Linked DNA regions of Variovorax paradoxus. The protein of the gene in region 2 interacts with the protein of the main gene of each other region in a pairwise test. Links are inferred from orthologs where the notes say so. Each region holds a gene or a part of one and is shown on either strand. Other genes may lie near its edges. The genes, in order: ftsA and L3V85_RS04065.

Evidence for each region.
Region 1: the proteins of L3V85_RS04065 (region 2) and ftsA interact in binary tests that used the Escherichia coli proteins (3 or more experiments, as listed by UniProt). The link is inferred for Variovorax paradoxus from one-to-one orthologs.

What each region holds. Positions count from the first base shown.
Region 1 is NZ_CP091716.1:1,546,872-1,550,002, reverse strand. The notes cover bases 269-3,082. They hold ftsA (cell division protein FtsA), read right to left. Parts: upstream 2,384-3,082; coding sequence 1,154-2,383; downstream 269-1,153. Other genes in these bases: L3V85_RS07320 (cell division protein FtsQ/DivIB), read right to left, coding at 2,412-3,082; ftsZ (cell division protein FtsZ), read right to left, coding at 269-983. Outside these bases: more of ftsZ, read right to left, coding at 1-268; more of L3V85_RS07320, read right to left, coding at 3,083-3,131. UniProt on the Escherichia coli protein: Essential cell division protein that assists in the assembly of the Z ring. May serve as the principal membrane anchor for the Z ring.
Region 2 is NZ_CP091716.1:812,937-816,118, reverse strand. The notes cover bases 263-3,127. They hold L3V85_RS04065 (rod shape-determining protein), read right to left. Parts: upstream 2,285-3,127; coding sequence 1,241-2,284; downstream 263-1,240. Other genes in these bases: gatA (Asp-tRNA(Asn)/Glu-tRNA(Gln) amidotransferase subunit GatA), read left to right, coding at 2,799-3,127; gatC (Asp-tRNA(Asn)/Glu-tRNA(Gln) amidotransferase subunit GatC), read left to right, coding at 2,500-2,799; mreC (rod shape-determining protein MreC), read right to left, coding at 263-1,154. Outside these bases: rod shape-determining protein MreD, read right to left, coding at 1-198; more of mreC, read right to left, coding at 195-262; more of gatA, read left to right, coding at 3,128-3,182. UniProt on the Escherichia coli protein: Forms membrane-associated dynamic filaments that are essential for cell shape determination. Acts by regulating cell wall synthesis and cell elongation, and thus cell shape.

The DNA.
Region 1 (3,131 bases), 730 kb from region 2 along the record:
GTCGGCGCCTGGCGGCGGGCGTCGGCACGCGACAGGCCGGTGGCCACCACGGTCACGCGCATCTCGTCGCCCAGGCTGTCGTCGTAGGCGGCGCCGTAGATCACGTGCGCGTCCGGCGAAGCGTAGGCGCGGATGGTGTTCATCGCCAGCTTCGACTCGTTCAGCTTCAGCGAGCCCTTCGATGCCGTCACCAGCACCAGCACGCCCTTGGCACCCGAGAGGTCGATGCCTTCGAGCAGCGGGCAGGCCACGGCCTGTTCGGCGGCGATGCGCGCGCGGTCGGGGCCAGCGGCGGCAGCGGTGCCCATCATGGCCTTGCCGGGTTCGCCCATCACGGTGCGCACGTCTTCGAAGTCGACGTTCACGCCGCCGTACTCGTTGATGATTTCCGAGATGCCGCCCACGGCGTTCTTCAGCACGTCGTTGGCTTGCGCGAAGGCTTCGTCCTGCGTGACGTCTTCGCCCAGCACGTCGAGCAGCTTCTCGTTGAGCACCACGATCAGCGAGTCGACGTTGGCTTCGAGTTCGGTCAGGCCGGCGTCGGCGTTGGTCATGCGGCGGCCGCCTTCCCAGTCGAAGGGCTTGGTCACCACGCCCACGGTCAGGATGCCCATTTCCTTCGCGACGCGCGCGATCACGGGTGCCGCGCCGGTGCCGGTGCCGCCGCCCATGCCGGCGGTGATGAACAGCATGTGCGCGCCGTCGATGGCGGCGCGGATGTCGTCCACCGCCGCTTCGGCCGCGTCACGGCCCTTCTCGGGCTTGCTGCCGGCGCCCAGGCCGCTGGTGCCGAGCTGGATGATCTTGTGCGCGGTGCTGCGCTGCAGCGCCTGTGCGTCGGTGTTCGCGCAGACGAACTGAACGCCCTGCACGCCACGCTCCATCATGTGGGCGACCGCATTGCCGCCGCCACCGCCGACACCGATCACCTTGATCTGCGTGCCCTGATTGAACTCTTCGACTTCGATCATTTCGATGGTCATTTTTAACTCCTTGAATCTTGCAGTTGCCGTTATGTGTCTATGAATATTTCTTGTGCCGCGACGAGAACAACGATGCGCTCGTCATGGCGGTGGACCTGTGCGTCGCCATCGCTCGTTGAAGTGCAAGGGAGGGCTGCCGCGCGCGAGCCAGAGTGGAGACTTGATCATCGTCAGAAATTCCCCACTATGAAGTCCTTGAAGCGTCCGAATGCGGTTTTTACCGATCCATTCTTCTGCGCGACCTTGAAGCCGCGCATGCGCGCGAAGCGTGCCTCTTCGAGAAGGCCCATGACTGTAGCGGCGCGAGGCTGTGCAACCATGTCGGACAACGCGCTGGAGTACTTCGGAATGCCGCGTCGCACCGGCTTCAGGAAGATGTCTTCGCCGAGTTCGACCATGCCGGGCATCACCGCGCTGCCGCCCGTGAGCACCACGCCCGACGACAGCACTTCTTCATAGCCCGACTCGCGCACCACCTGCTGCACGAGCGAGAAGATTTCCTCGATGCGCGGCTCGATCACGCCGGCCAGCGCCTGCTTGCTCAGCATGCGCGGGCCGCGGTCGCCCAGGCCCGGCACCTCGACCTGCGTCTCGGGGTCGGCCAGCAGCTGCTTGGCGAAACCGTTCTCGACCTTGATGTCTTCCGCGTCCTTGGTCGGCGTGCGCAGCGCCATCGCGATGTCGCTCGTGATGAGGTCGCCCGCGATCGGAATCACGGCCGTGTGGCGGATCGCGCCGTTGGTGAAGATGGCCACGTCGGTGGTGCCCGCGCCGATGTCGACCAGCACCACGCCCAGCTCGCGCTCGTCCTCGGTCAGCACCGCCTGGCTGGAGGCCAGCGGGTTCAGCATGAGCTGGTCCACTTCGAGGCCGCAGCGGCGCACGCACTTGATGATGTTCTCGGCCGCGCTCTGCGCGCCGGTCACGATGTGCACCTTGGCTTCCAGGCGCATGCCGCTCATGCCGATCGGCTCCTTCACGTCCTGGCCGTCGATCACGAACTCCTGGGGCTCCACCAGCAGCAGGCGCTGGTCGCTGGAGATGTTGATGGCGCGCGCCGTCTCCACCACGCGGGCCACGTCGGCGGGCGTGACTTCCTTGTCCTTCACCGCCACCATGCCGCTCGAATTGATGCCGCGGATGTGGCTGCCGGTGATGCCGGTGTAGACGCGGCTGATCTTGCAGTCGGCCATCAGCTCGGCTTCTTTCAGCGCCTGCTGGATGCTCTGCACCGTGGCGTCGATGTTCACCACCACGCCGCGCTTGAGCCCGTTGCTCGGCGCGATGCCGAGCCCGGCCAGCTTGAGCTCGCCGCCGGGCAGCACTTCGGCCACCACCACCATCACTTTGGCGGTGCCGATGTCGAGTCCTACGACCAGGTCTTTGTATTCTTTGGGCATTGATATGTCCTCGATTCCTCGGTATTCGCTACTTGATTCTTCTTGGGGCCTCTGGCGAGACCGTGGTGACGCCGCGCAGCCGCAATGCATACGCGTCGTTGTGGCGCAGATCGGCGCCTTCGACATCAGCCACCGTGCGGTGGTACTGGCCCGCGACCTGGGTCACGGTCTTCAGGAAGCGCTGCAGGCGAGCCGTCACTTCCTCGCCCTGGCCGCGGCCCAGCTCGATCTCGGCGCCGGTGTCCAGCACCACCTTCCAGCTGCCCCGGCTCGACAGCGTGAGCTCGTCGATGCTGAAGTCGTAGGGCTGGAACTGCGGCTGCAGCACGCGGTACATGCCCAGCACCTGGCCGGCCTGCTCGATCGGGCCGTCCAGGCGCGGCAGGTTGTCGTCCACCTCGGCCACGTTGGCCTCGAACACGTCGCCGAAGCCGTTGATCAGCTTCGAGCCCGCCTCGTCGCCCCAGATGGCCACCGGCACCTGCTCGGTCAGCGTCACGCGCAGCTTGTTCGGGAACTCGCGCCGCACCACCGCGCTGCGCACCCACGGCACCGACTCGAAGGCGGTGCGCGCGCGCAGCAGGTCGATGGTGAAGAAGTTGCCCTTGAGCTGCGGCGCCACGTTGGCGCGCAGCGTGACCGCGTTGTTGTGCGTGACCTCGCCGTCCACCTTGATGCCGACGATCGGGAAGAAAGGCTGGCGCAGCACCCACCATGCGCCCGCCGCAAGCAGCATGAGCGCCACCAT
Region 2 (3,182 bases):
GACGAAGGCCGCGCCGATGCCCACGCGCGAAGGCTGGTGCACGCCCCAGAACACGATCACCAGCGCCAGCAGGTCGGGCATCCAGACGGCCCGGCCGATCGGCACCATGTTGACGAGCAGCGCCGCCACGAGGCTGGCCCACATGAAGAAGGGGCTGACGGGCAGCAGGAGCTGCTGCTGGCCGGGACGCTTGATCATCGACGTTCTCCCGGCTTCTTTTCGTTCTTGCCCGCGCCGGGCTTGCCTTCCGGCCGCTTGCGCTGGGTGGTGGCGGGCGGGGCTGGCGGCGGCGCGGTCGGCGCGCCCGTGGGTTCGAGCACCAGCACGTAGCGCGCGGCCGTCACATGGGCCAGCGGCACGCAGTAGATGCGGGCGAAGGCGGAATCGGCGCGGCGCTCGATGCGTTCGATCTTCGCCACCGGCAGGCCGGTGGGGTAGATGCCGTCGACGCCGCTGGTGGAGAGCAGGTCGCCTTCCTGCAGGTCGGCATTGGCGGCCATGAAGCGCAGCTCCAGGCCGCCGCCGTGGGCCGAGGCGTCGCCGAAGGCCACGCTGCGCACGCCGGTGCGGGTGTTCTGCACGGGAATGGCCAGGTCGCGGTCGATCACCAGCGTGACCTCGCTCGTGAAGGGCAGCACCTGCGTGACCTGGCCCAGCACGCCGCGCGCGTCGATCACCGGCGAGCCGGCCACCACGCCCTGGGTCATGCCCTGGTCGATCACGATCTTTCGGGTGTAGGGGTCGGCCGCGTCGTACAGCACCTCGGCCGCGCGGCCCGGCGTGGTCGTGGCCTGGCGCAGCTCGAGCAGTTCGCGCAGGCGGGCGTTGTCCTGCGCCAAGGTGTCGGCCTGGGCCGCGCGCTCGGCCTGCATCATCAGTGCCTTGCGAGCATCTTCCTCGTTGCGCTGGGCGACCTGCAGGTCTTCGAAGTAGCGTCCGCCGCCGAGCACGGCCTGAACCGGCTTCAGCGCCACCCATTGCACCGGATACAGCACCGCGCCGATGCCCGCGCGGATGGGCTGCACGATGTGGAAACGCGCGTCGGCCACCATGAGGAACAGGGAGAGCGCGCCGAAGAAGATCAGCTTGCTGAGCGCCGACTGCCCCTGGTTGAACAGGGGTGGCGCTGTGCGATCGAGCGTGCCCAGAGGCATGAATTCAGACCCGGCGGTGGTGCGGAATCAAATAACAAAAAGCCGGCCTGCGCAAGCAGAGGCCGGCCGATGATGCAGCTGCCTGCTTACTCGCTCGTGAAAATGCTGCCCAGGCGGTCCATGCGCTCCAGCGCAATGCCGCAGCCGCGCACCACGCAGGTCAGCGGGTCTTCGGCCACCAGCACCGGCAGGCCGGTTTCCTCGGCCAGCAGGCGGTCGAGGTCGCGCAGCAGCGCGCCGCCGCCAGTCAGCATCATGCCGCGCTCGGCGATGTCGGCGCCCAGTTCGGGCGGCGTCTGTTCGAGCGCGTTCTTCACGGCCGAGACGATGTTGTTCAGCGGATCGGTCAGGGCTTCCAGCACTTCGTTGCTGCTGATGGTGAAGCTGCGCGGCACGCCTTCGGAAAGGTTGCGGCCCTTGACTTCCATTTCCTTGACTTCGGAGCCCGGGAAGGCCGAGCCGATGTTCTTCTTGATGACTTCGGCCGTCGGCTCGCCGATCAGCATGCCGTAGTTGCGGCGGATGTAGTTGATGATGGCTTCGTCGAAGCGGTCGCCGCCCACGCGCACGGAGCCCTTGTAGACCATGCCGCCCAGCGAGATGACGCCCACTTCGGTGGTGCCGCCGCCGATGTCCACCACCATCGAGCCCGAGGCTTCGCTGACGGGCAGGCCGGCGCCGATGGCCGCGGCCATGGGTTCCTCGATGAGGTAGACGGAGGTGGCGCCTGCCGCCTCGGCCGCGTCCTTGATGGCGCGGCGCTCGACCTGGGTCGAGCCGCAGGGCACGCAGATGATGATGCGCGGGCTCGGCGTGAGCAGCGTGCGCGGGTGCACCATCTTGATGAACTGCTTGATCATCTGCTCGGTGATCACGAAGTCGGCAATGACGCCGTCCTTCATCGGGCGGATCGCCTCGATGTTGCCGGGCACCTTGCCCAGCATGGCCTTGGCTTCGCGGCCGACAGCCTGGATCACCTTCTTGCCGTGGGGGCCGCCTTCATGGCGGATTGCCACGACGGACGGTTCGTCCAGCACGATGCCCTTGTTGCGGGCGAAGATCAGGGTGTTGGCGGTGCCGAGGTCGATCGCAAGGTCGGTGGAAAAGTACCGACGGAAAGCTCCAAACATGTGCGGAATCCTCTGAGCACGGCCTGCGCATCGGCAGGTCGTCGCTCTATTTTTTGGGTCGTTTGACGGGGTGAATTGATCGTTTTTGGCGCAAAAGCCGGCGCGTTCGCGGGGGTTGCGGCAAAGGCGGGATAATAACCGAATCCCCTCTGATTCCCGTATTAGCACCGGCTTCGCGGTGCGATTCCCCCTGCTTTTTTTAGCGTTTCGACCCTATGGCACTTTCTGCTTCCGATATCGCGCGCATCGCCTCGCTGGCGAGGCTGCAGCTGGCTCCCGACGAAAGCGAGCGCATGCTCAGCCAGATCAACGGCTTTTTCGACGTGGTCGAACGCATGCGTTCGGTGGACACCACCGGCGTCGAGCCGCTGGCCCACCCCGTGGCGGCCATCGAAGACATCACGCTGCGCCTGCGTGACGACGTGGCGAGCGAGCCCAATAACCGCGAAGCCAACCAGAAGAGCGCCCCGGCCGTCGAAGCCGGCCTGTTCCTCGTGCCCAAGGTGATCGAATAATGAGCAGCAACACCGAACTGCACCAGATGGGCGTGGTCGCGCTGGCCCAGGCGCTGGCCGACCGCAAGGTTTCGGCCGTCGAGGCCTCCCAGGTATTCCTCGGCCGCATGAAGGCCCACGAATCCCTCGGCACCTTCGTCGACGTCAATGAAGAAGCGACGCTGGCCCAGGCCCGCGCCGCCGACGCGCTCATCGCCGCCGGCAACGCCCCGGCGCTGGCCGGCGTGCCCATCGCGCACAAGGACATCTTCGTCACCACCGACTTCGCCACCACCGCGGGCTCGAAGATGCTCGCGGGCTACCGCTCGCCCTTCGACGCGACCGTGGTCAAGCGTCTGGCCGAAGCCGGCGCGGTCACGCTCGGCAAGCTGAGCTGCGACGAA